DNA from 2 places in the Paraburkholderia sp. 22098 genome. Region 2 is predicted to be linked to the other one. Evidence: predicted binding sites of a transcription regulator. Region 2 holds the regulator's gene; the other holds the start of a gene.

Region 1 (14,678 bases), on a different contig from region 2:
CAATTGCGCTCATGACAGACTCCGCCGATACCGCCAACCCGTTCCCCTGTGCCCGCTTCATCAAGGAAATCGGCCGCGGGCCGAACGGAGCCCGCGCGCTCACCGCCGACGATACGCGCGCGCTCTACACCGCTATGCTCGACGGCCGCGTCGGTGAACTGGAACTGGGCGCGGTGCTGCTCGCTTATCGTGTGAAAGGTGAAACCGCCGACGAACTCGCGGCGATGCTGGCGGGCGCCCATGCGTCGTTCGAGCCGGTTCATCTGCGTCCCGGCGAGTTCCGGCCCGTGTCGATCCCCAGCTATAACGGCGCGCGCAAACAGCCGAACCTCGTGCCGCTGCTTGCGCTGTTGCTGGCGCGTGAAGGGGTGCCGGTCCTCGTGCACGGCATCACCGACGATCCCGGTCGCGTGACGAGCGCCGAAATTTTCACGCATCTGCGGATACCGCACGCGACCTCGCACGACGACATTGAAGACGGCCTCGCAGAGCGCCGTCTCGCGTTTGCGCCGATCGACGTGCTCGCGCCAAAGCTTGCACGTCTGCTCGGGCTGCGCCGGCGCATGGGCGTGCGCAATTCGACGCATACGCTCGTCAAGATTCTGCAGCCGTTCGCGCCCGCCGGGCTGCGTCTCGTGAACTACACGCATCCGCCGTATCGGGACAGCCTCACGCAGCTATTTAGCAGCCATCCCGACGCGGCGGCCGGCGGCGCTTTGCTCGCGCGCGGCACGGAGGGCGAAGCGGTCGCCGACACCCGGCGTCAGGTGCAGGTGGACTGGCTGCACGACGGGATCTGCGAAACGCGAGTGCCGCATGAACGCTCGTCGCGCGACGCACCTGAGGTCGAGTTGCCCGAAGCGCGCGATGCCGCGACGACAGCGGCATGGATCGGCGCAGTGCTGCGCGGCGAGGCACCGGTGCCAAGCGCGATAGAGAGGCAAGTCGAGTTGATTGCCGACGTCGCTAGAACGCCCGCGCACTGAAGCTCACTCAATCGCGCAACGCGTCGCCTGCCATGCAATGAGGCGCCACTGGCCGTCTTCCTGCGTGTGGATTGCCGTGTAGGCGATGGGAAAAAGCAGTGCGCCGCTATTCGCTTCCATCTCGATCAGCGCGCGACCGGTCACGACGCAGGTTTCGCGGCCGACCGGCAGCACATCTTGCGACTGCACTTCAATTTGCCGATAGCGGCGGCGCCCGGCGGTAATGCCGTCGATGAACTGCCGCTTCGTCTCGCGCTTGCCGTTCGTGTGCACGTAGCTCACGTTCTCTGCGAGCAGCGCGTCGAGCGATTGACCGTCGCCGTCGACCATCGCGCGGAAGCGTTCGCGTTCCAGCCCGCGGATCGCCTCGATTGTCTTTGCCGCCATTGCTCAGCCCCTTGCACCGGTGAGCCAGACGCGGCCACGGTCGTCAGAAGTTATATTGCAGGTATAGCTGGTGGAAATTTATACCAGGATTCGGCTCTTTGATACCGCCATTCGAAACATGCTGGAAGCGGTAGCCCGCCTGGTACTGCTGATGGGCGCCGAACTGCATGCCCACACCCGCCATATCGGCGAACTGGAACGCAGTGGACAGTGTGAAAGTGGAAGAAATTCTCGGGCTCGACAACAAGCGCACACCCGCGCCCGCTTCGACGAAAGGCCGGATCGATCCGGATCCTTTAATGAAGCGAATGATAGGCGTCACACCGATCTCGCCGATGTTCTCATGCACATTGCCTTCGTTCGTGTGCCACCAGGCAACATGGGCCTCGCCGATCAGCGCGAAATGCCAGTCGCCGATCTGCCACCACGTGAGATTCGGGTCCCACACGAGCCCGAGGTCCAGTTTCTTGACATGATGATCCCCCAGAGCTCCGGTGACCTGGACTCCGAACTGATCGGCGGCGGCAACGCCGGAAAGAGTGAGCAGCAGAGCCGCGCACGTAGCATTTAGAGCCAGACCACGGAAGACATTCTTTTTGTTGTCCATCTGATACCCAAGCTCAGCAAGTTGAACATTCTGTAACAGTTTGCGTATTCTAAAGACAATCTGAAGGCGGTGGATCCTGTTAAGAAACTTAAATTTTCGCAATTACATACATCATAAAGCGCAAAAATCGGTCGAAAGTGAGAGTGAATGGTGTTTGTTAGGTAATTTCTACGGCACCAGCGCTGGCCGCCGAAGGCGAGTATGATGGCTATTGAAAGTCGAAATTCAATAGGAAACAACGGAACTTGGATGCCCCTATGGGCTCTAAGTATTAGCACTCGGAAATCGAGAGTGCTAACATCCAACGCTGGAGTCGTTACCTGAACAAGCTTTTGCCTGATTCCAAAGGAGTTTTAAACGTGAGCCATGCATTGACCCTTCCGAGTACTCTGAGCCCGTCGTCGGCTAAGGCCGCTCCGGCAGGTGCGCTGGCGCTCTCGCATTCCTCCCTGCTGCCCGGTCAACTGGGCAACATCGACGCCTACATCCAGGCCGTAAATCGGATTCCGATGCTGACGCCGGCAGAAGAACGCCAGTTCGCCACAGAATTCCGCGAGCACGACAACCTCGAGGCTGCACGCCGCCTCGTGCTGTCGCACCTGCGGCTGGTCGTCTCGATCGCGCGCAACTATCTGGGCTATGGGCTGCCGCACGCCGACCTGATCCAGGAAGGCAACATCGGCCTGATGAAGGCCGTGAAGCGCTTCGATCCGGAGCAGAACGTACGTCTCGTGTCGTACGCCATGCATTGGATCAAGGCCGAGATCCACGAATACATCTTGCGCAACTGGCGCATGGTGAAGGTCGCCACAACGAAGGCGCAGCGCAAGCTGTTCTTCAACCTGCGCAGCCATAAACAAGGCTTGGGCGCTTTCACGCCGGACGAGATCGAAGGTCTCGCCAAAGAGTTGAACGTCAAGCGCGAAGAAGTAGCCGAGATGGAAACGCGCCTCTCCGGCGGCGACATCGCGCTGGAAGGCCAGGTTGAAGACGGCGAAGAGTCGTATGCGCCGATCGCGTATCTCGCCGACTCGCACAGCGAGCCGACCGCGGTACTGGCCTCGCGTCAACGCGACAAGCTGCAAAGCGACGGTATCGCGACGGCACTGGAGGCACTCGACGCCCGCAGCCGCCGCATCATCGAAGCTCGGTGGCTGAAAGTGGAAGACGACGGTTCGGGCGGCTCGACGCTGCACGAACTGGCCGACGAGTTCGGCGTATCGGCTGAGCGTATTCGTCAGATCGAAGCGAGCGCAATGAAGAAGATGCGCGGTGCGCTGACCGAATACGCGTAACGCTCGTCAACGGACAGAGCGGCGTGGTGTAAGCCGGTTAGCCCGAAAAGAAGCGCTGAAGTCCGAAGCCCTGCCTCGCAAGACGGCGGGGCTTTTTTTATGCGCCGTTCCCGGGCTGCGGCAAATGGGCACGCGCGCCGGCTACGGGAGAAGGGTCGGCGTACCGCACGCTAACGAGTAGTTTGTCCGGCATGGCGCCGGTAAACGCAAAGCGGCACCTCGGATCGAGGTGCCGCTTTCTTATTGCGCTGCTGGTCGGGCGCTCGGTGGACCCGCGCTAACCGCATCGCCGCATCGCGTGGCATGAAGCGCCTTGAGCGCTTCGCCGCCACGCCTGTCGGTCACGCAGGCAAAGGTGCCGCGCCGCCGCTGGCCGGCATGCGCGTTGCCAGTGCTTCCGCGTAACGCCGCGCCGCATCGCCGACGACGATATGGAACGTATCCGCCGCAACCCACGCTGTGTCGAGCGTCGCGAGACGCTGACGATCCACCGCCGACGGATCCTGAACGACGATACGCAGACGCGTCGCCGCCACGGCGTCGAGCGACTTCACGTTGCCGGCGCCGCCAAACACCGCGAGCCAGCGCAATGGATCGGGATCGAGCGGACCATTTGCGGCAGCCGAAGCACCACCCACCGTCGCCGAAGGTGCAGCCGAAGTCGAAACCGCAGCCGGCGCAGCAGCGGAGGCAGCCGGCTTCACCACACCGGCATCGTTGCCGCCCCGCTCCATCGCAGTCCGAATTTCATCAGCGATGATGTCCGCTTCCGGTCCGATAATGACCTGTACGTTCGTCGCGCCGCGCTTGAGCACGCCGCGCGCGCCGATGGTCTTCAGTTCGTTCTCCGACACCTTGCCGGAGTCGACCACGGACAGACGCAGACGCGTCGTGCACGCATCCACCACCGAGAGATTCGCCGCGCCGCCGAGCGCCGCGATATAACGCTGCGCGCGCGGGACGGCAGCGCCTGCCACGGGCGAAACGAAACCGCCGGCCGCGAACGAATCGACTTGTTCGTCGGCAGCGGCGGGTTCACGGCCCGGCGTCGCCATGTTGAACTTGCGGATGAAGAAGCGGAACAGGCCGTAGTACACCACCGCATACACGATGCCGACCGGAATGGCCAGCCAGCCCTTGGTCGAAAGACCGTAGTTCAGCACGTAGTCGATCGCGCCCGCGGAGAACGTGAAGCCGAGGTGAATACCGAGCGCCGAACAGATCGCGAGGGCAAGACCCGTCAACAGCGCATGGATCACGTACAGCACCGGCGCGAGAAACATGAAGCTGAACTCGATCGGCTCCGTGACGCCCGTCAGAAACGACGTAAGCGCCATCGAAAACAGCAGACCGCCCACGATCGCGCGGCGCTCTTTCGGCGCTTCATGGAACATGGCGAGACATGCGGCCGGCAAGCCGAACATCATGACCGGGAAAAAGCCCGTCATGAACGTTCCGGCAGTCGGATCGCCGGCGAAGAAGCGATGCAGGTCGCCCGTCACGGCGGCGCCGCCCGGCGGCGTGAAGGTGCCGAACACGAACCACGTCAGCGAATTCAGGATGTGATGCAAACCCGTCACGAGCAGCAGCCGGTTCAGCACGCCGAACACGAATGCGCCGAGCGCGCCCGCCGTGGTCAGCCAATGGCCGGCTGTATCGATCACGCTCTGCACCGGTTGCCATACATAGCCGAACAGAATGCCGAGCGCGAGACAGACCACGCCCGTGACAATCGGCACGAAGCGTTTCCCTCCGAAGAACGCCAGGTAGTCCGGCAGCTTGATGTCCTTGTAGCGGTTGTACAGCAAGCCGGCCACGACACCCGCCACGATCCCCGACAACACGCCCATATTGAGCTTGTCGTTGATGTCCTTCATCACCGCGACTTCGATCAGATAACCGATCGCGCCCGCGAGACCGGCGACGCCGTTGTTGTCCTTCGCGAAGCCGACCGCCACGCCGATTGCAAACAGCAGCGGCAGGTTGTCGAAGATCGCGCCGCCGGCGTCGGCGATCATCTTGATGTTGAACACATCGGGCTGGCCGAGGCGCAGCAGCAGGCCGGCAACCGGCAGCACCGCGATAGGCAGCATCAGCGCGCGTCCCAGGCGCTGAATCTTCAAAAACGGATTCCCATCCATTGATACCTCCAATCCTTGTCTCGTTGTCGACGAACGTCGTTGAGTTATGTAGCGTTGCGAACCGTGCGGGGTTCAGTCCAACGGCCACGTTTCGCGGCTTACTGCTCTTACCGCCTGCGCCGATTCGAGCGCCAGCGCATCCTGGGCGCGTTGACGGCACAGTTGATAATCGAGGTTGCGCACCCGCGCCTTGATGCCCGGCACCGAAACCGGGTCCACCGAAAGCTCGGTTACGCCGAGGCCGACAAGCAGCGGCATCGCAAGCGGATCGCCCGCTAGCGCACCGCATACGCCGACCCATTTGCCATGCTTGCTCGCGCCTTGCACGGTCGCGGCGATCAGCCGCAGCACAGCCGGATGCAGACCGTCGGCCTGTGCGGCGAGATCGGCCTGACAGCGGTCCATGGCAAGCGTGTATTGCGTCAGGTCGTTCGTGCCGATCGACAGGAAGTCCGCGTGTTGCGACAGTTGATCGGCCAGCAGCGCCGCCGACGGCACCTCGATCATCACGCCGACTTCAATCGGCTCTGTGCGGCCCAGCTCGCGAGCAAATTCGTCGATTCGTTTGCGGATGCGAATCAGCTCGCCGACATCGGTCACCATGGGCAACAAAATGCGCACGGCGCCAAACGGCTTTACAGAGAGCAGACCGCGCAGCTGATCGTCGAGCAGATCGGGGCGCACCTGCGCGAGGCGAATACCGCGCAAGCCGAGCGCGGGGTTCGGCTCCGGCGGCAGCGTGAGGTAATCGACTTCCTTGTCCGCGCCGACGTCGAGCGTGCGGATGATCGCGGTGCGGCCGCTCAATGCGTCGACAATGCCTTGATAGCTCTGCCGATGCTCGTCCGTGGTCGGCGCGGCTGCACGGTGAATGAACAGCAGTTCGGTACGCAGCAGGCCGACCGAGTCCGCGCCGTTTTCCACGGCGGTTCTCGCGTCGTCGAGCGTCGCGATGTTCGCGGCGACTTCGATCGCGCGGCCATCGGCCGTGACCGCAGCTTCCTGCGACGTACGGCGATTCGCTTCGCGCACACCCGCAAGGCGGCTGCGTTCGAGCCGCGCGCGTTCGACATCCAGCTCCGTGGGGGCAAATTCCAGCCGACCGGTGGTCGCGTTCACCACGACCTGCGTGCCGTCGGGAATCGCATACAGCGCATCGCCCATAGCGACCAGCGCGGGAATGCCCGCTTGCCGCGCGAGAATCGCCGCATGCGACGTCGCACCGCCGCGCGCCATCACGAGAGCCGTGACACGCGAGCGATCCAGTGCGGACAAATCGGATGGCGTGAACTCTTCCGCGGCGAGCACTGCTTCGTCCGGGAGCGTGCGCGCGGCGGCATTCGTATAGCCGAGCGCACGCAGCACGCGTTTCTCGATGTCGCGCAGATCGGCGGCACGTTCGGCGAGCAACGCGTCTTCGATATTAGTAAGGATAGCTATCTGTGCGCGAATCGCTTCGCGCCACGCAAAGCCCGCACTCTTGCCGAGACTGATCAGATCGCGCGCGGCGTCGAGCAGCGTGGGGTCTTCAAGCAACACGCGATGCACCGCGAAAATGCCCGCCTCACCGACCGCGCCGCGTTGCGACGCGTCGCGCACCGTCGTGCCGAGGTCGGCGTCGACGGTCGCAATCGCCTTGTCGAGCAGACGGCTTTCCGCAGCCGACGTGCCGCTTGCCTGTTCAGGCGGATCGATGTCCGCGTCGTCCCAGCGCACCAGCTTGCCAATCGCCACGCCCGGCGACGCGCAGACACCGGCGAGCGTGTTCGGCGCGAGAGTCTCGCCCGCCGCCGGTGTCACGGTTTGCGGCGCGGGCGAACTCTGCCGCGCAGGCTTCTCTTCGACTTCGCCGTGCGCCTCGCGCGTCAGTTCGTCAGCGATCGCGTCTACAGCGGCGCGGGCTTGCGGACCCACACCGAGTAGCTCCACCGTCGCGCCTTGACCCGCGCCGAGTCCCAGCAGTCCAACCACGCTTTCGATTGCCGCCTTGCGCCCCTCGTAACGCACCTCGACACGCGCATCGAAACCCCGCGCCGCTTCACGCGCACGCGCTGCCGGCCGTGCATGAAGGCCGCCCGCGTGAACCAGTGTGACTTGCGCGCGCGCTTCTTCAGTCACGCTCGTTGCGCTCAACTGACGAGACGCGTCGGCCGCCGCACCGTCGCGAGGACGCAGCAACAACAGCGGCGTTTCACCCGCCTTCAGCATGCCGCCCTGCGCGCGCTCGACGATCTCGAACGCGTCGGAGTTGGCTATAGCGATGACAGAAACAAGGCTCGGCGCATGCAAGGCGATCTGATCCTGATCGAACTCGATCAGCACGTCGCCGGCATGCACGTGTGCGCCCTGCTCGATCATTGGCGCGAAGCCTTTGCCGTTCAGCTCGACAGTGTCGATACCGATATGCAGCAGAATCTCGGCGCCCTCCGCCGTGGCCAGCGTCACAGCGTGGCCGGTGCGTGCAAGGTGGGTGACGGTTCCCTCGCACGGCGCGACGAGTCGGCCCTCGAGCGGATCGACGCCGATCCCGTCGCCGAACATGCCGCCCGAAAACACCGGGTCGGGCACGTTCGCGAGCGGCACGACCGGACCGGTCATCGGCGCCAGCAAAACAATATGGCCTTCAGAATGGCTCATTAAACGGGACTCCTCGACACGTCGCATCTGATTTCTCGTCAGTGAGTTTCGGTGATTTTGTTGAGATGGCGCGGCGCATCGGGATTGCGCCCGCGCGCGGCCGCAAGGCCCGCGGCCATCACGTAAAAGGACAGAATGGCGGCGATCGGATCGAGCGCCGCGTGAGCGGTGGTAGCGAGCGGCAGCGTCGCTTCGGGTACATCGGACGGAGCGGCAAGCAAAACGCGAGCACCGCGAGCCTGCATGTCGCGCGCGAGTTGCAGCAGACCAGCCTGCTCCGGCCCACGCGGTGCGAACACCAGCAACGGATAGTCGCGGTCAATCAGTTCCATCGGACCGTGCCGCACTTCCGCGCTAGAAAACGCTTCTGCCTGAATGCCGGAGGTTTCCTTCAGCTTCAACGCGGCTTCCTGCGCGATGGCAAGGCCGAGACCGCGGCCGATCACGATCATGCGTTCGATGCCGCGCAGTTCGTCGACGGCTTTCGACCAGTCGAGCTTGCCGGCGGTCTGCAATGCGTCGGGCAGCGTGTTCAACGCAGCCAGCAAGTCCGGATCGCGCTGCCAATGCGCAACCAGTTGCGCGGAAATCGAGAGCATCGCGATGTAGCTCTTGGTGGCGGCAACGCTCAGTTCAGGACCGGCGACGAGCGGCAGATGCCACTCGCACGCGTCGGCGAGCGGTGAAGCCGGTGCGTTGACTGCGGCAACGGTCAACGCGCCCGCCTCGCGCAACGCCTGCATCGTGCCGACCAGGTCAGGACTTTTGCCCGACTGCGAGAACGCCAGTGCAAGCTGATCGCGAACCTGTAGCGGCGCCTGTTGGAGCGTCGCGACCGACATGGGCAGCGACGCGACCGGCACGCCGAGGCGGCTCATCGTCAGGCTTGCGAAGTAACTCGCCGCATGGTCGGAACTGCCGCGCGCGACCGTCAACGCGACATGGCGGGGTTGCTGCGCGAGCCGGGCGGCCAGGGCCTCGACGCGCGAGGTGTCCGTGAGTTGCGCGGCGACCGTTTCTGCGGACGCCAACGCCTCTTTAAGCATATTCGACAATTGCTTCTCCTTCGACGTATGTCGCGCTCAACGCCAGTTCACGATCGAACACGACGACGTCGGCCCATGCACCGCGCGCGATGCGGCCGCGGTCTTCGATGCCGAGGTAGTCGGCGGCGTAGCGCGACAAACGGTTTGATACATCGGCGATCGGCAGACCGATCGACGCCAGATTGCGCAGCGCCTGATCCATGGTCAGGGTGCTGCCGGCGAGCGTGCCGTCGGCGAGACGCACGCCGCCGAGACACTTCGTTACGTGTTGGCTGCCCAGGCGGTACTCGCCGTCGGGCATGCCGGTCGCCGACGTGCTGTCCGTGACCACGTACAGACGCGGAATCGCGCGCAGTGCGGCGCGGATCGCGCCCGGATGCACGTGCAGCAGGTCGGGAATGATTTCGGCGAATTCAGCATGCGCGAGCGCCGCGCCGACGAGGCCAGGATTGCGGTGATGCAGCGGCGACATCGCATTGAAGAGATGCGTAAAGCCGCACGCGCCATGTTTGAGCGCGGCAACGGCGTCGTCGTAAGTGCCGAGCGAATGGCCGAGCTGCACGCGCACGCCGCGCGCCGCCATCTCCGAGATGATGTCCATATGGCCGGCAATTTCAGGCGCCAGCGTGACTACGCGGATCGGCGCGATGGACAGATACTTGAGCACTTCGTCCATCACGGCGGAGACGGCCGCATCGGGCTGCGCGCCCAGCTTGCCAGGGTTGATGTAAGGCCCTTCCAGATGCACGCCGAGCACCCGCGAGCAGCCTGGTGTGCGCACGCGCGCGACGTCGCCGAGACCGGCGACCACGCTCATCAGTTCGTCGCGCGGCGCGGTCATGGTGGTAGCCAGCAGACTCGTCGTGCCGTAGCGCGCATGGGTGCGTGTGATGGTTTCGATCGCGTTGCCGGCTTCCATGACGTCGGCGCCGCCGCCGCCGTGCACGTGCAGGTCGATAAAGCCAGGCAGGATGTACGGCGCGTCGTTCGTCGCGGGATCGACGCGCTCGCCGGTAACCGCCGTGATGCGGCCGTTTTCGAATTCGAGCGTGCCGTGAATCCACCCGTCGGTGGTGAGTATGTTTCCGGTCAGCATGAGTCTCTCTTGCAAGGCGTGATACGGGGTGTGGCTCAATCGCGCCTGAGCGCGCGGTGCGGGGCGCGGGCGCGCGGCTTACGCGGCCGTGTGCCCCACCTGGATGCGGCGCTCAGGTCCGCAATTCAGCGACGAAGTCGTAGTAGTCGTCGCGGCAATAGGTGTCGGTCAATTCGATTGCGCGCTGGTCGGCGCTATACCCGATACGGGTAATGACCAGCAGCGCCGAGCGCGGTTCGATATCCATGAGGGAAGCGATCTCGCTCGAAGCGTTGACCGCGCGAAAGTGCTGCAACGCGCGCACAACCGCTGCGCCGCGTTGCTCCAGATAGCTGTAAAGCGAAACGCCGATTGCCTGCGGATCGGGAACGATCGCGACCGGAAGCGCCGAGTGCTCGACCGCCATCACGATGCCGTCCGCGCGGCGCAGCCGGCGCAGGCTCGCCACTGCCGCGCCGGGCGACAAACCGAGGCGCACCAGCTCTTCCCGATTGGCAGCGCGGATATCGCGCTCGAGCCAAACCGAGTCCGGACGGAAGCCACGCTGCTGCATCTTCTTGGTGAAGCCGGTGAGCCGCGACAGCGGATCTTCGACGCGTGGTGTGATGAAGCTGCCCGCGCCCCGGGCGCGCCGGATAAGCCCTTGCTCGACCAGCAGTTCGATTGCCTTGCGCGCGGTAATGCGCGACACGCCGATTGCGTCCGAGAGCGTCCGCTCCGAAGGCAACGCTTCACCTGCCGACCACACCCCGCAATGGATCGCGGTCGCCAGATTGCGCGCGAGCTGCAAATACAGCGGCGTGACGTTGCGAGCGTCAGGCATGAGTGCGGACCAGCGAGTTTCCATGGCGCTCCGGCGGCAGTGGCGGAAGGATCGACCTGCAAAAAAGGAGAGCCCATTATATAACCAACATAATACCAGTCAACGAACTGGTTCTATGTCGGTATGACCGGGCGCAAAGCCTTGTCCATCAAGCCAGAGCGGCCGATGAACATGGTCCGCATGCAGGTTCGGAGAGCCCAGGATTTACCCGTATTCGAGACGAATTCAGCGTGTAGCAGGCCCAATTACGAACCAGTTCGCGTGGTCTGAAAGAGTGCACGTTCGTCCGTTTTCGAACCCCGCGCGGCTTATGCCAAATGCATGATTTTGTTAAGGAAGGCGCGTTCCAATATAGTGGTATGCGAATCCATAAAAAGAACGGGAGATCAGCATTTGACCGATTCCGAGACGCTGCGACGGGCCCAGGCAGTCCGCCATTTCAATCGCTTCTACACGCGGCTTATCGGCGCTCTGCACGAGCGCCTGGCTCGCAGCACGTTCTCGCTGACGGAGGTGCGCGTGCTGCACGAACTGTCGCGCGGACGCGCGCAGACGGCGTCGGCGCTCGGCCGCGCGCTTGGACTCGACAGCGGTTATCTGAGCCGCTTGCTGACCAGTTTCGAGCGTCGCAATCTGATTACGCGACGGCCGTCCGAGACGGACGCGCGCCAGTCGCTAATCGAACTGACGGCCCACGGCCACGCAGCCTATGCACCGCTCGACTCGGCAGCTGTTGAGGAAGTACTGGACCTGCTCGGCGGACTCGGCGCGGGCTCACAGGAGCAGTTGATTGCCGCGATGAACCTTATCGAACGACTGCTCGGCGACAAGCCGCAGCAGGGCGCCATCGAACTGCGCGCGCCGCGCCCCGGCGAATGCGGCTGGCTCGTGCATCGACAAGCGCAATGGTTCGCGGCGCAATATGGTTGGGACGGATCGTTCGAAGGGCTGCTTGCGCGCGTGGTCGCCGACTACACGCAACGCAACGATAGCATTCGCGAAACGTGCGTCGTCGCTGATCACAACGGCATGGTGGTGGGCGCGGTGTGCATCGTCGCCGTGTCAACGACGGTGGCCGGCGTGCGCCTCTTGTGGGTCGAACCGGACGTGCAGCGTCTTGGCATCGGCACACGCTTGATGACCGAAGCAACGCGGTTCGCGCGGCGCGCGGGTTACACGAGACTAACGCTGACCACGGCCAGCGCATTGGAAGAGCCGCGGCGCCTGTGCAAGCGCGCCGGTTTCGAACTCGTCAGCACGGCGCCGGAGCGCCGTTTCGGCAAGGATCTGATGATCGAGCGGTGGGAGTTGGGGCTGTAAGCCGCGTTAGAACGACGGCACCACCGAACCCTTGAACTGCGTCTTGATGAACTGGCGCACGTCTTCGGATTGATACGCTGCAACCAGCTTCTTCACCCACGGCTTGTCCTTGTCCCGGGTGCGCACCGCGATCAGGTTCGCGTACGGGCTGTGAATGTCTTCGAGCGCAATCGCGTCTTTCGTCGGCTGCAGACCGGCGGAAAGCGCAAAATTCGTGTTGATCGCGGCTGCGTCCACATCGGCAAGCGAGCGCGGCAATTGCGCGGCATCGAGTTCGACCAGCTTGATCTTCTTCGGATTCTCAGCGACGTCGAGCGCGGTCGCATTGTTGCCGTTCGTGCCCGCGCCGGCCTTCAGCTTGATCACGCCTTGCGTTTGCAGGAGCAGCAGCGCACGGTTCTCGTTTGACGGATCGTTCGGTACAGCGACCTTCGCGCCTTGCGGCAAATCCTTTAGCGACTTCAGCTTCTTCGAGTAGATGCCGAGCGGCGAGATGTAGGTGAGACCTGCGTTGACAATCTTGTAGCCGCGCTGCTTGATCTGGCTGTCGAGATACGGCTGATGCTGGAAGCTGTTGGCGTCGAGATCGCCTGCGTCGAGCGCGGCGTTCGGCTGCACGTAATCGTTGAATTCGACGACCTTCACGTTCAGGCCTTCACGCTTTGCCACCTTGGTGACGACTTCCCAGATCTGCGCGTCCGGGCCGCCGATGGTGCCGACCTTGATGACTTTGTCGTCGGCATGAGCGCCGAGGCTGGTGACGATCGCCGCGCCGGCGATCACTGCGGAGAGGGCTTTGAGGATATTTCTGCGCTGCATGTAATTCTCGCTGTTTCTAATCGAATCGTTTGCATGAGATTCGGGTGATAGCCGGACGCGGGCACTGATGACACGCAGGTAGCCGCGGGTTCAGAGCGCGCCGCCGGCCGGACCGTAAATCGTCTCATATGCGGTGCGAGATGTGAAATACAGCAATCACATATAGGTATGCGAAGCGCGATCGGGCGGCGAAGCGCCACGCTGTGGCTGATAATTCGAAACGTTGCCGCGAGCATCCGCGGTACGTTCAATCTCCTGCGAGGACGCCCATGTATGTCATCAACCTGATCTATACCGCTTCACTCGAACGAATCGACGACGCGCTGGAAGCGCACCGTGCGTTCCTGACCACGCATTTCGAAGCAGGTGTTTTCGTGGCCGCAGGACCGAAAGTGCCGCGCGACGGCGGCATCATTCTGGCGGTGCGCATCGAGCGTGACAGGCTGGATGCGATCCTCGCAACCGATCCGTTCGCTGTGCAGAAGCTCGCGCGTTACGAGGTGACCGAGTTCAAGACGACACGGCTTGCGCCGGGATTGAATTTGCCGATGCCGGTTTGAGCTTGAGCAGGTCTTTTATGTACAGCACGACGTCAGTCAAGCAGTAGCTTGATGTCGTGCACCCAAGGCGCGGCGCCCTGGCCGTCGCGCGCGAAAAGGCGCAGCTTGCCCTCAGTGTCGAACACATAGCTCGCCGCCGTATGGTCCATCGTGTAGCTGTCGGGGGTCTTGCCGGGCACCTTCGCGTAGTAGACGCGGAAGTCTTTCGCCACTTTCTTCAGCTGCGCCTCGTCAGCGGGACGCAGGCCTACGAAGGTCGGATTAAACGCGGAAACGTATTGCCCAAGCAGGGCGGCAGTGTCGCGCTCAGGATCGACGGTGACGAACAATACTTGAACGCGCTTGGCGTCTTCGGGACCGAGTTGCTGCAGCGCTTGTGAGAGCTCGGCCATCGTGGTGGGGCAAACGTCCGGGCAATGCGTGTAGCCGAAAAACAGCACGACGACCTTGCCTTTGTAATCCGCCATTGTGCGAATCTTGCCCGACGTGTCAGGCAACGAGAAGTTGCTTCCAAACTGGGTATTGCCGGTCAAGTCCAGGTTCTGGAACGCTGGCGGCTGCTTGCCGCAGCCCGCCACGAACAATGCGCTGCCGAGCGCGCAGGCAATCACAGCGGCACGCGCCGCACGCGCGAAGCGGGTATTGAGCATGGTATTACGCGCCGATCACAACGCGCACATAGTGGTCGACCAGCAGCGCGGCAAACAGCAGCGACAGATAGACGATCGAGTATCGGAAGGTCCGGCGCGCCAGATTGTCGGAGTACTCGAGGTAGATCTTCCACGCGTAGGCGAGAAACACCGCGCCGAGCACCACAGCCGCTGCGAGGTAGAGCACGCCGCTCATGCCGGAGATGAACGGCATCATAGTCACGGCGAACAGAATTACTGTGTACAACAGAATATGCAGCCGCGTGTACTTTTCGCCGTGCGTGTTCGGCAGCATCGGTAAGCCGGCGTTT
Region 2 (14,678 bases):
TCGTGCGATGCTTCGGCGCACCGGTGATCGAGCCGCAAGGAAAGAGCGCGCGCACTATCGCAGCGAACGACGTGCCGGGCCGCAAAGCGGCTTCAACCGTCGACGTCATCTGCCAAACTGATGCATACGGCTCGACGGAGAAGAGCGCGGGCACTTTGACGGAGCCCGTCTGAGCGACGCGCGACAGATCGTTCCTCAGCAGATCGACGATCATCACGTTTTCGGCGCGATTCTTGGGGTCGTTGCCGAGGAATTCAGCTGCGCCGCGATCCGCTGACGGATCGGCTGAACGTGGCGCGGTGCCTTTCATCGGGCGCGCGCGCAATGTTGCATTCTGCTTCTCGACGAAAAGCTCCGGGGAACACGACAGCACCCACCCGTTACCAGGCATCGCGATCAATGCGCCGTACCGAACGGGTTGACGCGCCCGCAACCGCCGATAAAGCGCGATAGGCGGGCCGAATACGTCGAAGCCGAGCCGGTATGTGTAGTTAACCTGATAGGACTCGCCGTCGCGCAGGGCGGCATGAATTGCGCCGATGGCCGCATTGAACTCCGCGGGTTCGACACTCTCGCGCACATTGGCCGTGCCCGCCACAGACGGCTCTGCGAGGTCGCCGTCTTGTTTTACGAGCCACGCGTCCGCTTCGTCGCGTGAGAGTTTCTCGCAACGCTCGAACAATAAAAAACGCAGCGTGGCGTCGCCATGCTGCGTTTTGAACGACGGATCTGATGCCCCGCCGAGAAGATGCCGACCGAACTCGTAGTCGGCGAGCACGATAGCGTGCAGGCCGCGCCGTGCATCCGATTCGGCGGCCTCGCAAACGGCTTCCAGCTGCGCGGGATCGGCGCATACCCGCTCATGCGCGAAATCGGTGTACAGCCTGCTCGAGCGGCGCGCCGCCGACGCGTCGCAATCATCGAGCAATGCAAACACAGCGCCGCGCTCATCTGCCGTCATGCGTACCGCCAACTTCTAACTGCCGTTAATCGAAGAAGCTCTTCACTCTATCGAACCAGCTCTTGCTTTGCGGGCTGTGCCGCGCGCCGCCTTCCACCAAAGCTTTTTCGAACTGCTTGAGCAGATCGCGTTGCGGTTCCGTGAGCTTGACCGGCGTTTCGACCTGCACATGCACGTACAGATCGCCGGCAATGCTCGAACGCAAGCCCTTGATACCCTTGCCGCGCAACCGGAACGTCTTGCCCGACTGCGTGCCTTCGGGCACCGTGAAGCTCGCGCGGCCCGCGAGCGTGGGCACCTCGATTTCGCCGCCCAACGCCGCCGTGGTAAACGGAATCGGCATCTGGCAATGCAAATCGTCGCCGTCGCGCTCGAATACCGAATGCTGCTTGATATGAATCTCGACGTACAGATCGCCTGACGGCCCGCCGTTGATGCCCGGTTCGCCGTTGCCGGCCGAACGGATGCGCATGCCGTCGTCGATACCTGCCGGGATCTTTACTTCGAGCGTCTTGGTTTCCTTTACCTTGCCCGCGCCGTGGCAGTGCGCGCACGGCTCAGGAATATAGGTGCCGGTGCCGTGACATTTCGGACAGGTTTGCTGGATGCTGAAAAAGCCTTGCGACATCCTCACAGCACCCGAACCGCTACAGGTCGGGCAGGTTTCCGGCTTGGTGCCGGGCTTCGCGCCCGAACCGTGACAGACTTCGCACGAGACCCAGCTCGGCACGCGAATCTGCGTGTCGTAACCATGCGCCGCCTGTTCCAGCGTGATTTCCATGCTGTAGCGCAGATCGGCGCCGCGATACACCTGCGGGCCTGCACGTCCGCCGCCGCCTCGCGCCGCGCCGCCGGCCGCCTGGCCGAAGATGTCGCCGAAAATATCGCCGAACGCATCGGCAAAGCCGCCGAAGCCTTGCGCACCGGCGCCGCCCATGTTCGGATCGACGCCCGCGTGACCATACTGGTCATATGCCGCACGCTTTTGCGAGTCCGAGAGCATTTCATAGGCTTCCTTCACCTCCTTGAAATGCTCTTCCGCATCCTTGTTGCCCGGATTGCGGTCGGGGTGGTGCTTCATCGCCAGCTTGCGATAAGCCTTCTTGATTTCGTCGTCGCTCGCGTTCTTTGCGACGCCCAGAACCTCGTAGTAATCCCGTTTCGCCATATCGGTTCAACGCCCCTCGCGAGAGTGCCGCGCGGTGGCTCCTCTTGAATGCTGGAGTCTCACGACTCGTCCGGTCGTGTTTCGTGCCGCGTGAATGCGGTTCAAAACAACGGCCTCCATAAAACAAATGTGCCCGGAGAGCCTAAAAGGCTCGCCAGGCGTGATAACCGCTCTTGCACGTTCCCGCGTTCAGATGCCCGCAGTACTTCGTGCAGCCGGGCCGCACACATGACCCGTGTGCGGCTTTACGGTCGGAATGCGACCTGGCTTTAGTCTTTCTTGACTTCCTTGAAGTCGGCGTCGACCACGTCGTCCTGCTGCTGGCTCGCGCCACCAGCCGACGGGCCCGCGCTCGCGCCCGCCGCGCCTGCTGCCGCAGCTTCGGCACCTTGCGCAGCCTGCATGTCGGCGTACATCTTTTCGCCCATCTTCTGCGAGGCAGTCGCCACCGCTTCGATCTTGGCTTCGAGTGCAGCCTTGTCGGTCGAACCGCTCTTCAGTGCGTCTTCCAGGTCCTTCAGCGCGGTTTCGATCTTTTCCTTCTCGCCGGATTCCAGCTTGTCGCCGTACTCGGTGAGCGCCTTCTTCGTGCTGTGGACGAGCGCGTCGCCCTGGTTGCGGGCGTCCGCCAGCTCACGCAGCTTGTGATCTTCTTCCGCGTTCGCTTCGGCGTCCTTCACCATCTTCTCGATTTCGGCTTCGGACAGACCCGAGTTCGCCTTGATCGTGATGCGGTTTTCCTTGCCGGTCGCCTTGTCTTTCGCGCCGACGTGCAGAATGCCGTTCGCGTCGATGTCGAAGCTCACTTCGATCTGCGGCGTGCCGCGCGGTGCCGGCGGAATGCCTTCAAGGTTGAACTCGCCCAGCAGCTTGTTGCCCGCCGCCATTTCGCGTTCGCCCTGATACACCTTGATCGTCACGGCGCTCTGATTGTCGTCAGCCGTCGAGTAGACCTGCGAATGCTTGGTCGGGATCGTGGTGTTCTTGTTGATCATCTTCGTCATCACGCCGCCGAGCGTTTCAATGCCGAGCGACAACGGGGTCACGTCGAGCAGCAGAACGTCCTTGCGGTCACCGGACAACACCTGACCCTGGATCGCGGCGCCAACGGCCACGGCTTCGTCCGGGTTCACGTCGCGGCGCGGGTCCTTGCCGAAGAATTCCTTAACCTTTTCCTGCACCTTCGGCATGCGGGTCATACCGCCGACCAGAATCACGTCGTCGATTTCGCCGACCTTCACGCCTGCGTCCTTGATAGCGACGCGGCACGGTTCGATCGTGCGTTCGATCAGTTCTTCAACCAGCGCTTCGAGCTTGGCGCGCGTGATCTTCAGGTTCAAGTGCTTCGGACCCGACGCGTCGGCCGTGATGTACGGCAGGTTGATTTCGGTTTGCTGGCTCGACGACAGTTCGATCTTTGCCTTTTCAGCCGATTCCTTCAGGCGCTGCAACGCGAGCACGTCTTTCGAGAGATCGACGCCCTGCTCTTTCTTGAACTCGCCGATGATGTAGTCGATGATGCGCTGGTCGAAGTCTTCACCGCCGAGGAACGTATCACCGTTCGTGGACAGCACTTCGAACTGCTTTTCACCGTCGACATCGGCGATTTCGATGATCGACACGTCGAACGTACCGCCGCCCAGGTCATACACGGCGATCTTGCGGTCACCCTTCTCGTTCTTGTCGAGACCGAACGCGAGCGCGGCTGCGGTCGGTTCGTTGATGATGCGCTTGACTTCCAGACCGGCGATGCGGCCTGCATCTTTGGTTGCCTGACGCTGGCTGTCGTTGAAGTACGCGGGAACCGTGATCACAGCTTCGGTGACCGGCTCGCCGAGGTAGTCTTCAGCGGTCTTCTTCATCTTGCGCAGCACTTCCGCGGAGATCTGCGGCGGAGCGAGCTTCTGATCGCGTACTTCGACCCATGCGTCGCCGTTGTCGGCCTTCATGATCTTGTACGGCATCAGGCCGATATCTTTCTGAACTTCCTTCTCTTCGAAGCGGCGGCCGATCAGGCGCTTAACCGCGTACAGCGTGTTCTTCGGGTTCGTGACCGACTGACGCTTGGCAGGCGCGCCGACGAGAATCTCGCCGTCTTCCATGTAGGCGATGATCGACGGCGTGGTGCGTGCACCTTCCGAGTTCTCGATCACCTTGACCGAATTGCCTTCCATGATCGCCACGCACGAGTTGGTCGTGCCGAGGTCGATACCGATGATTTTGCCCATTTTTACTAATCTCCTGACTTTGATCGCTGCGGGAATCGCCCTGTTTGCCGTCCGGCGGCAAGGCAATCCGCCCTAAATTCATACCTGCACTCAACATAAGTGCGTCCGCATCGTTTTCAAGACCTCTTTTGCGATGCGGTCTTTAATTTTTTTCAATCGGCCGAACTTTTGCCCGAATCCGCTCCGTCGGTTTGCGTACCGCCTGCGGCATTGGCCGGGCGGATCTTCTCGCGCGCCGCGGCAACCGCCGCCTCGAACTGCGCGAGGCCGTGCCAGCCTGTCGCCCTACCCAGCCGTTTGCCGCGGTGGAAAAAGAACCACGTCGGCACACCATGAAGCATGAAACGCCGGCCAAGCTCGCGGTGCTCGTAGACATTGCTGTGAAACCACCGCAGGCCGAGCGCGCGGATCGCGTCCGGTTGCGCAAGCATGGCCTTCTTGGCGATCTCGCAGTTGAAGCAGTCGAGTCCCCAGAAGAACACCACCGCGAGTTGGTCACCCGCTTCGGCGAGACTAGCGTCGAATGACTCGGCGCTTAGCTCCTGCATGTCAAACGCCGAAAACGCGGTTGCGTCGACGGGAATTTTGGCCATGACGATGCCTACTTGGTGCCTACTCGTTGTCTACGGCTGTGTCTAGCGAACGCCAGCGAAACCCGAACGGAATACGGAGCAAACCGGCCTTACTTCGGTGCGGCGACAGTGACGAGCGCCGGGCGCAGTACGCGATCCGCGATCACAAAGCCCTTTTGCAACACGGCGACAACCGTGTTCGGCTCCTGGTCGGCCGGCACCATGGAGATAGCCTGATGGCGGTGCGGGTCGAACTTCTCGCCCACCGGATTCAGCGCGACGACGCGGCCCTTCTCCAGCGCGCCTGTGAGCTGACGCAGCGTGAGTTCGACACCTTCGCGCACTTTCTGCAGGTCGTCGGTCGAGTGAGCGACGGCTGCTTCCAGACTATCGATCACCGGCAGCAGATGCTCCGCGAAGCTCTCGATTGCAAACTTATGTGCCTTCGCAACGTCTTCTTGCGCGCGGCGGCGCACGTTTTCCGTCTCGGCTTTTGCGCGCAGGAAGCTTTCCTGCAATTCGGCGATCTTCGCCTGCGCTTCGGCCAGTGCAGCTTCCGCACCCGTTGCCGGCGTGTCCGTGGCGACGCTCGCAGCGGCTTCCTGCTCGGGCGTGACCGCCTCGGCGGCCTGGCGCGCGGTTTCGTCCGCGGGCGTGGGATTCTGGCTCGTCGGGTTCTCTTGCGTGTTTTCCATGTCGCTGAAAGTCGTTAAAAAATTAAAAGCCAACGGCAGCAACGGCGCATGACACCAACGCGATTTGTGCGTTGCAAAATCGCGACAGTTATCCAGGCGCGCTACCACGTATCGAAGCGGCAGTTGGGGCCGCAAATGCGCCATTTCAAGCGCCTTCGCCGAAATTTTCAAACCGGCAGCAGCCGGCCGAAACGCGCGGTTACAACCATGAGTGCGCGGCGATCAGATTCAGATTGAGCGCGGCGTGCAAGTGACCTATGCTCCAGTTACGCGGCGGAAAAACAGCGTTAACCCTAATCTGACATAAACCTTTCCGCCTTTTTGCAATTTCCACCTGGCTAGCTCGTTTCTTTTCCGCACCATCCCAAAAGGGGGTACCGTGAAACTGACCTTTGCAATCTCGGTGGTCGCACTGGTACTCGTTGCGGGCACCACGACCATCTGTATGTCTGGGGCGGTCAACGATCACACAACCGAATACGGCGGCGTGAACGCGACCATGGAACAACTGTTCAATCCCCACCTGAAAATCTGTCGATAGTCCGGCGGTCGCGCTTGGTCGGGCGGCCGTGTAGTGCCTCGGCCGGCTCGCGATAGGTCTTGCGGCGCTCGTGCTCGGCCTGCCGCTTCTGCCGGCTTTCGTCCGTCTCCGCGTAAAGCGTCTGCGCTACGCTCGCTGGGCCACGCACGTCGCATACGCCCAGCACCTGCACCTGCACCTGCCATACGAACCGCTCAATTTCGATCTCGACGAGATCGCCGACCCGCACGTCCTTGGCCGGCTTCACGTTGGCTCCGCCTATGCGCACACGTCCCTTCTCGACCGCGTCCGCGGCAAGCGAGCGCGTCTTGAAGAAGCGTGCCGCCCAAAGCCACTTGTCGATGCGCAGCTTCGCGCCCGGTTCCGTCGAAATTCGGTAGTTCATAAGCGTGCTCAAGCCGGAGTGTGATGCGGTACGGGGACCGCCTGCACCGGCCAGCCTTGCAGATTCTGCGCGACGATTTCGCCAAGCGCGGCAATCCACGCCTGCGACGCGTTCACGCAAGGAATGCGATGGAACTCCTTGCCGCCGGCATGCAGGAACTCGTCACGCACTTCCATGCCGATCTCTTCGATCGTCTCGAGGCAATCAGCGGTGAAGCCGGGACAAAATACGTCAGCACGCCGCACGCCTGCTGCCCCGAGCTCCTTCAGCGTGGGTGCCGTATACGGCTGCAACCACTCCGCCTTGCCGAAACGCGACTGGAACGTGATCCGGCACTCCACCGGCGTGAGGCCGAGCGCCTGCATCAGCAGCGCGCCTGTCGTCTGGCACTGCTCGTGGTACGGATCGCCAAGATCCAGTGTTCGCTTGGGCACGCCATGAAAACTGAGAACGAGCTTGTCGCCGGCCGCGAAATCCGGACGACCATGGAGATGCCAGTAGTGGTGCACCTGCGCAGCAAGCGCTGAAATGTACGCGGGATGATCGGCGTACTGGCGAACCGTGCGGATCTCGGGCTGGTTACGCATGCGCTTCAGGGCGGAGAACGCGTCGTCGAACGCGGTCGCCGTGGTCGACGACGAGTATTGCGGATACATCGGCACCAGCAGCACCCGTTCAGCACCGGCGAGCTTCAGCTGATTGAGCATGGCGGGAATGCCTGGCGTGCCGTAGCGCATGGCGTACTCGACGAGCACCGTGTAGTCATTCAATTGCAGCAGGTGGCGCAAACCTTCCACCTGCTTTTCCGTGTAGACGCGCAGCGGCGAGCCTTCGGGCATCCACACGGCCGCATATTTCTTCGCGGATGCGCGACCCCGGAACGGCAGGATCAGAAGCCGCAAAATGATTTGCCACAGCAGCGCCGGAATTTCTACCACGCGAGGATCGGAAAGGAACTGCGCGAGATAGCGGCGAACCGCTCGAGGCGTTGGCGCGTCGGGCGTGCCGAGATTGATCAGCAGCACGGCAACGCGGTGCGACGTGGCGTTCTGCGAGGGCCGCTCGAGGTCGAAGCGCATAGGCAGCAGGAATAACCGCTCAAGGCGGGAAGTGGAATCAGGTGAGATTCATTATAGCGGCGCGCCTCGTGGCCGCGCGCCCTGGAGACCCCTGGCCGTTCGGCCAATTGGCAGGCGGCGCCGGCTCGCGCATCATGTACTGGACGAAACGCCGCAGCGGCGACGCGCTACTGCTGACTGAGCGTCAGCGAGAGCAGTCTCGCGGTGATGTCCACGATCGGGATCACGCGGTTGTAGGCCATTCGCGTGGGTCCGATCACGCCAAGTGTGCCGACGATCTTGCCATTCACCTCGTACGGCGCGGTAACGACGCTCATTTCCTCGATAGGCACGAGGTTCGACTCGCCGCCTATGAAGATCTGCACGCCAGCCGCATGACTCGACACATCCAGCAACTGAAGGAGACTGGTCTTTTGATCGAACACATCGAAGAGCTTGCGCAAGCGCGCCATGTCCGAGGAAAGATCCGCGACCTCGAGCAGATTGCGCTCGCCCGAAATGAGCACGGTCTCGCCAGTGTCCGATTCGTCGGTGCTCGCGGTGACGGCCGCGTGCATGAGCGTGGTCATGTCGCCGCGCAACTGGTCGATCTCTTCGCGCAGGCGGCGGCGCACTTCGTCGAACGAAAGACCGGCGAAGTGGGCGTTGATGTAGTTGGACGCTTCGACCAGTTCGGACGGCGTGAAGTCGCGTTGGGTCGCCATCATGCGGTTCTGCACGTCGCCTTCGGGCGTAACGATGATCAGCAGAATGCGCTTGTCGGACAGGCGCATGAATTCGATCTGCTTGAACACGTGGCTGCGTCGCGGCGTGAGCACGACCCCGGCAAACTGCGACAGATTCGAGAGCACGCTCGCCGCCGCGGCGACGATTTTCTGCGGCTCACCGGCCTGCAGCGTAGTCTTGACGGTACGCGTGACTGCTTCTTCGTCTGCGGCCGACTCGACAGTCAACATTGTGTCGACAAAAAGCCGGTAGCCGCGCGGCGTGGGAATGCGTCCAGCCGAAGTATGCGGGCTGATCACAAGGCCCAGATCCTCGAGGTCCGACATGACGTTGCGGATGGTCGCCGGACTCAGCTCCAGGCCGGAATAGCGCGACAACGTGCGCGAGCCGACCGGCTGACCTTCGGCAATGTAGCGCTCGATCAGAGTTTTTAGGAGGGTTTGTGCGCGAGGATCTAGCATGACGGAAAATTTTAGCTCAATGGTGCGACTACCGCGAGCGCTAACGGCGCCCAACACCGGCGGATCAACCGCCGCTCGCCAGGACTGCGTCTTGCGCTGGTTTCAGCGCCGGTCTCAACGCCCGGTGCCGCGTTCGGTCCGGTGCGCCGCCAGCCCTGTTGCCGACGGCCCCGCCCGCAGCGCGCCGTTGCAGTTTGCAGGGCGCGCATGTCATCAAGGCTTCACCATTCTAACGATAATCCCTAACTGCGCTGGCGGCCTGCGCGTGCCGGCGGGCCACCGGGTCCGCGCGCGGTTCTTTTCGGGCCTTACCTATGGTGTAATGCCGGCATGCAAGTAACCAGCCAGTTCAAGACCGTGGCGCTCGTCGGGCGCAACAACACCCCGGGCATTCGCGAGCCCCTGACGGCGCTCGCCTCCTGCATCGCGAAGCGCGGCTTCGAAGTCTTTTTCGAAGCCGACACCGCCGCGGAAATCGGCGTCACCGAGTATCCGGCGCTGCGTCCGGCCGAGATCGGCGCGCGTGCAGATGTGGCGATCGTGCTGGGCGGCGACGGCACGATGCTGGGCATCGGGCGGCAACTGGCGCCTTACCGCACTCCGCTCATCGGCATCAATCACGGCCGGCTGGGTTTCATTACCGACATCCCGATCTCGGACATGAGCGAGATCGTGCCGCAAATGCTGGCGGGCAACTTCGAACGCGAGGAGCGCGTGCTGCTTGAGGCGCGCATCATGCGCCAGGGCAATCCGATCTATCACGCGCTTGCCTTCAACGACGTGGTGGTCAATCGCAGCGGCTTCTCCGGCATGGCGGAACTGCACGTTTCGGTGGACGGGCGCTTCATGTACAACCAGCGCTCGGACGGCCTGATCGTAGCAACGCCCACCGGCTCGACGGCTTATGCGCTGTCGTCGCAAGGGCCGATTCTTCATCCGCAGCTGCAGGGCATCGTACTCGTGCCGATCGCGCCGCACGCGCTGTCAAACCGGCCCATCGTGTTGCCGGACGATTCGAAGGTCAGTATCCAGATCGTTTCGGGGCGCGAGGTCAACGTCAATTTCGACATGCAGTCGTTCACATCGCTCGAACTGGGCGACGCGATCGAAGTGCGCCGCTCGCGTCATACGGTGCCCATGCTGCATCCGGTCGGCTACAGCTATTTCGCGACGCTGCGCAAGAAGCTGCACTGGAACGAATACCCGTCGCACGAAGAAGACGGCAAGCTCTGACCGGCGGAATGCCCGGATACAAGCGCCGCCAGAGAAACCCGAATATCAGGCTCACAGACCACCTTCATGCTTCGCCACCTCTCGATACGCGACTTCGTCATCGTCGCCGCGCTCGATCTTGAATTCGACAGCGGCTTTACCGTTTTTTCCGGCGAGACCGGCGCCGGCAAGTCGATCCTCATCGACGCGCTGGCACTCGCGCTCGGCGCGCGCGCCGACGCGAGCGTCGTTCGCACCGGCGAGAGCCGCGCCGACATCACCGCGGAATTCGACACGCACGCGCAGGTGGATCAGTGGCTCGACGAGCAGGCGTTCAGCGCGTCGGCAGCCGACGGCCAGAACGGCGGCACGGTGATGCTGCGCCGCGTAGTGGATGCAAATGGGCGCTCGCGCGCTTTCATCAACGGCACGGCCGCGACACTGGCGCAACTGCGCGAGGTCGGCGAAATGCTGGTGGATATTCATGGCCAGCACGCGCACCAGTTGCTGATGCGTCCCGACGCCCAGCGCGAACTGTTCGATACCCACGCGGGCCTGAGCGAACTTTCCGCGGGCGTCACGCGCGCGTGGCGCACATGGCGCGAGAAGGTTCAGGCGGTCGAGCATGCGCATACGCGCGACCGCGAGTTGCAACTGGAACGCGAGCGGCTTGCCTGGCAGCTTGCGGAGCTGGACAAGCTGTCGCCCCAGCCGGGCGAATGGGAAGAAGTTAACACGGAGCATCGGCGGCTGTCGCATTCGGCGAATTTGATCGACGGCGTGCAAGGCGCGCTGACTGCGTTATCCGAATCGGACGAAGCCATGATCACGCATCTTGCGTCGATCGTGTCGAAGGTGCGCGACCTCGCGGAAATCGATCCGGCCTTGAACGACGTGCTGGCCGCGCTCGAACCCGCCGAGATTCAACTTCAGGAAGCTGCGTACTCGCTGAGCCACTACGCACAAAAGCTCGAACTCGATCCCGACCGGCTTGCCCAGGTCGAAAAGCGCCTCGACGCATTGCATTCGGCGGCGCGCAAGTTCCGCTTGCAGCCCGAAACGCTGCCCGACGAACACGAAACACGCCGTGCGCAGCTTGCCGCGCTTGACGCTGCCGCCGACCTCGATAGCCTGCATGCAGCAGAAGCGAAGGCGCGTGAGGTATTCGTCGCGGAAGCTAAAAAGCTGTCCAAGGCACGCGCAAAGGCCGGCAAGGCCCTCGGCGCGGCGGTCACCACGGGCATGCAGGAACTGTCGATGAAAGGCGGCAGCTTCGAAGTAGCGCTCGTGCCGCTGCCGGAAGGCGGCGCGCATGGGCTGGAGCAGGTCGAATTCCGCGTTGCCGGGCATGCAGGTGTGCCGCTGCGGCCGCTTGCTAAAGTCGCATCGGGCGGCGAACTCGCGCGGATCAGCCTTGCGCTGGCCGTGATTGCCAGCGCCGCAAGCCCGACGCCCACGCTGATCTTCGACGAAGTGGATACGGGCATTGGCGGCGGCGTCGCCGAAGTGGTCGGACGGCTATTGCATCAACTCGGAGAAGCGCGCCAGGTGCTCTGCGTGACGCATTTGCCGCAGGTCGCCGCACGGGGCGATCATCATTTCCAGGTCGCGAAGACCGGCAATGGCAAGGGCGGTACGGTAAGCAGCGTCGTTTCCCTCGACAAGGCGAGCCGCGTGGAAGAAGTCGCGCGAATGCTGGGCGGGCTCGAAATCACGCCGACCACTCGCAAGCACGCGAAGGAAATGCTGGCGGCTTAGTCGTCCCAAGGCTGCGGCGAACGCCCGGACTTCAGCGCGGGCAGAGGTCTTTACCGTAGAAGCGGCACCAGACAAAGCGCCGGCAACACGCGCTTGTGCCGCGGCCCGCCATAACGCACGTCTCCTTCAACGCTCGCCAAACACCCGCTCCCAAAGTCCGAGCACGGCATCGCGTTCCGTCGCGACGAGAGCCGGCTCCACGCGCGCCTTCTCCATCCCGTCCAGTCGCAGCTTGTGCTGCAGCTTCCGGTACGTGCGATAAGCCGCGCCGACCGTCTCGGCTTCGGCCTCGCTCATCAGCCCGAGGCGCGACACTTCGCGCAGCAAAGCAATGTTCCCGGTATTGCGGATCAATTCGGGATCGCGCGCCGCGTGCAGCAAGACCCAGTACTGCACAGTGAATTCGATATCCACCATGCCGCCCCGATCATGCTTGAGGTCGAACAGCGTCGTATGGTTAGGGTGCCCGGCTATCACCCGCTCGCGCATCTCGACAATCTCGGCGGCAAGCTGCGCGGCGTCGCGCGGCGTGGTCAGCACCTGTTCACGGATCGCCTCGAACTGCGCGCCGATCTGCGCGTCGCCCGCACAGTAACGCGCGCGGGTCAGTGCCTGGTGCTCCCAGACCCATGCGGTGTTGGCTGCGTCGCCCTCGCGCAACTGATAGCGGCGGAACGCGTCCAGATCGGTGACGAGCAAACCCGACTCGCCGTTCGGCCGCAAGCGCAGGTCGATATCGAACAATGTGCCTGCGCCGGTCGCCGTGGTCAGCCACGTAATGAGCCGGCGGGTGTACGTGGAATAAATATCGGCTGCGGCGTCGTCGGGATCGTCGTAGAGGAAGATGACGTCGAGGTCGGACGCATAGCCCAACTCTTTGCCACCCAGCTTGCCGTATGCGATCACCGCGAAACGCGGCACCTCGCGGTGGCGCTTCGGCAACTGATTCCACACGGCTTCGAGCGTTACATCGAGCACAGCATCGGCGAGTTCGGACAGGCGGTCGCTCACATGTTCGACGCTCAGCTTGCCTGCAAGGTCGATCAGCAGAATCCGGAACACTTCGGCCTGGTGCGCATGGCGCAGCAAGTCCATTTGCTGCTCGACGCCGTCCGCGGCTGCAAGCCGCAAGCGCAACGTGCGCTTGAACTCGGACCAGTCGAATGGACTATTGATCGCTTCGTCGTCGAGCAGTTCGTCGAGCAATTGCGGATGGCGGATCAGATAGCCGGCCGCCCAGCGCGAGGCGCCCAGCACCGACAACACCCGATGCAGCGCTTGCGGATATTCCGTCAGCAGCGCCAGGTACGCACCGCGCCGGCTCACCGCTTCGAGCAGATCGAAAAGACGCGCGAGCGTATCGCCGCGCCGCTCGGGCGGCTCCAGCGTGCGTGCGGCTTCGAGTGCGCGCTGCGCGACAATGTCGAAACGCTGCCGGCTGCGCTCCGCGAGCCCCGCATAGCGCGACGATTGCCACACGCCGCGCAGCCGCGCCAGCAGATCGCCCGGCTCCGCCACACCCAGTTCGACGATACGCGCGCGCAACGCATCTTCGGCGCTGTCGTCCGAGAGTGCGCTGCTCCAGACCCAAGCCGCCGCGCCGTCTTCGGGGGCGCCGCAGCCATCGCGGCCGCTTACCTTGTCGGCAAATATCTGATCGAACTGCTGTTCGACAAACTCGCGATGCGCGTCGAGCCGAGCCATCAACGTCGAATAGTCGTCGCAGCCCATGGCACGGGCGAGCGCCGCACGGTCCTCGGGATCGACGGGCATCGCGTGAGTTTGCGCGTCGTTGCGATATTGCAGCCGGTGTTCCAGTTCGCGCAGGAACCGATACGCCTGCGAAAGCTTCACGCAGACCGACGTGTCGATCAACCCATGCGTCGCGGCGTGCCGCAACACGGCGAGCGTCGGACGCACACGAAAACCGGCGTCCTGGCCGCCGCGGATCAACTGGAACACCTGCGCGCTAAATTCGATTTCGCGGATGCCACCGCGCCCTAGCTTGATGTCGTCGGCCTTGTCAGGACGCATCGACGCGCGGCGCTGCGCCTCCTGGCGAATCTGCAGATGCAACGCGCGAATCGCACTGATCACGCCGAAGTCGAGATAACGGCGATAGACGAACGGCGTGACAATCGCATCAAGCTGTTTCGAGAGACGCCGCGCCGCCTCGCTCGTGGCTTCGGAAACGAGCCGGCCCTTGATCCACGCATAGCGTTCCCACTCGCGGCCCTGCACATAGAAATACTCTTCGAGCATGCCGAGACTGCATACGAGCGGCCCCGAATCGCCGTTCGGGCGCAAACGCATGTCGACGCGAAATACATAGCTGTCGGCGGTGACTTCAGCGAGAGCGCCGATCAACCGCTTGCCGAGCCTTGTGAAAAAGTCTTGGGTGGCGATCGCCGCGCGCTGCCCGCCGGCGGTCTCGCCGTCCTCTTCATAAATGAAGATGAGATCGATGTCCGACGACACGTTCAGTTCCCGACCGCCGAGCTTGCCCATGCCGACCACGCCCAGAGTAAGCCGCTCGCCTTGCGGGCCGCGCGGCTCGCCAAAGAGCGCCTCGAGTTCGGCGGAAAGCACGGCAAGCGCGCGCTGGATCGTCGTCTCGGCCAGATCGGTCATCGCTCCGGTGACTTCGGCGACGTCCGCCTCGCCAGCCAGGTCGCGCTCCATCACGGCGCAAAACACCTCGGTGCGCAACCGGCGCAGCGCCCGTTTCAGTGCCTCTTCGGTCAAGGGAACGGAAGCGCCGCCGGCGGCCTCCGCGCAAAGCATGTCAAAGCGGGCGTCGATGCGCTCGCGGGTCAGCGGCGCGGACGCAAGCTCCGCCACCTGCACGGCGAGTTTGGGATGCGCCGCGGCGGCGCGCGCCGCATAGTGCGA

What was found. The regulator HrcA, encoded in region 2, represses chaperone genes, less so after heat shock. The targets are predictions, from matches to a motif close to TTAGCACTCNNNNNNNNNGAGTGCTAA.
Region 1: the regulator HrcA is predicted to act here: its motif matches at 2,252-2,278, upstream of rpoH (RNA polymerase sigma factor RpoH).

The regions. Positions count from the first base shown of each region.
Region 1 covers NZ_JBQEPV010000001.1:132,304-146,981, forward strand. The annotation lists gene ybiB (DNA-binding protein YbiB) at 12-986, shown strand; gene ACTJLB_RS00600 (nuclear transport factor 2 family protein) at 990-1,373, opposite strand; gene ACTJLB_RS00605 (acyloxyacyl hydrolase) at 1,417-1,980, opposite strand; gene rpoH (RNA polymerase sigma factor RpoH) at 2,340-3,275, shown strand; gene nagE (N-acetylglucosamine-specific PTS transporter subunit IIBC) at 3,617-5,416, opposite strand; gene ptsP (phosphoenolpyruvate--protein phosphotransferase) at 5,489-8,053, opposite strand; gene ACTJLB_RS00625 (SIS domain-containing protein) at 8,092-9,099, opposite strand; gene nagA (N-acetylglucosamine-6-phosphate deacetylase) at 9,092-10,195, opposite strand; gene ACTJLB_RS00635 (GntR family transcriptional regulator) at 10,308-11,042, opposite strand; gene ACTJLB_RS00640 (bifunctional helix-turn-helix transcriptional regulator/GNAT family N-acetyltransferase) at 11,412-12,338, shown strand; gene ACTJLB_RS00645 (MetQ/NlpA family ABC transporter substrate-binding protein) at 12,345-13,157, opposite strand; gene ACTJLB_RS00650 (YciI family protein) at 13,427-13,717, shown strand; gene ACTJLB_RS00655 (SCO family protein) at 13,750-14,367, opposite strand; gene cyoE (heme o synthase) at 14,372-14,678, opposite strand, start outside.
Region 2 covers NZ_JBQEPV010000019.1:59,301-73,978, forward strand. The annotation lists gene pabB (aminodeoxychorismate synthase component I) at 1-961, opposite strand, end outside; gene dnaJ (molecular chaperone DnaJ) at 987-2,129, opposite strand; gene dnaK (molecular chaperone DnaK) at 2,399-4,357, opposite strand; gene ACTJLB_RS29105 (thioredoxin family protein) at 4,510-4,950, opposite strand; gene grpE (nucleotide exchange factor GrpE) at 5,040-5,624, opposite strand; gene ACTJLB_RS29115 (hypothetical protein) at 6,004-6,165, shown strand; gene ACTJLB_RS29120 (RNA-binding S4 domain-containing protein) at 6,137-6,550, opposite strand; gene hemH (ferrochelatase) at 6,559-7,629, opposite strand; gene hrcA (heat-inducible transcriptional repressor HrcA) at 7,797-8,816, opposite strand; gene ACTJLB_RS29135 (NAD kinase) at 9,147-10,049, shown strand; gene recN (DNA repair protein RecN) at 10,116-11,786, shown strand; gene glnE (bifunctional [glutamate--ammonia ligase]-adenylyl-L-tyrosine phosphorylase/[glutamate--ammonia-ligase] adenylyltransferase) at 11,913-14,678, opposite strand, start outside.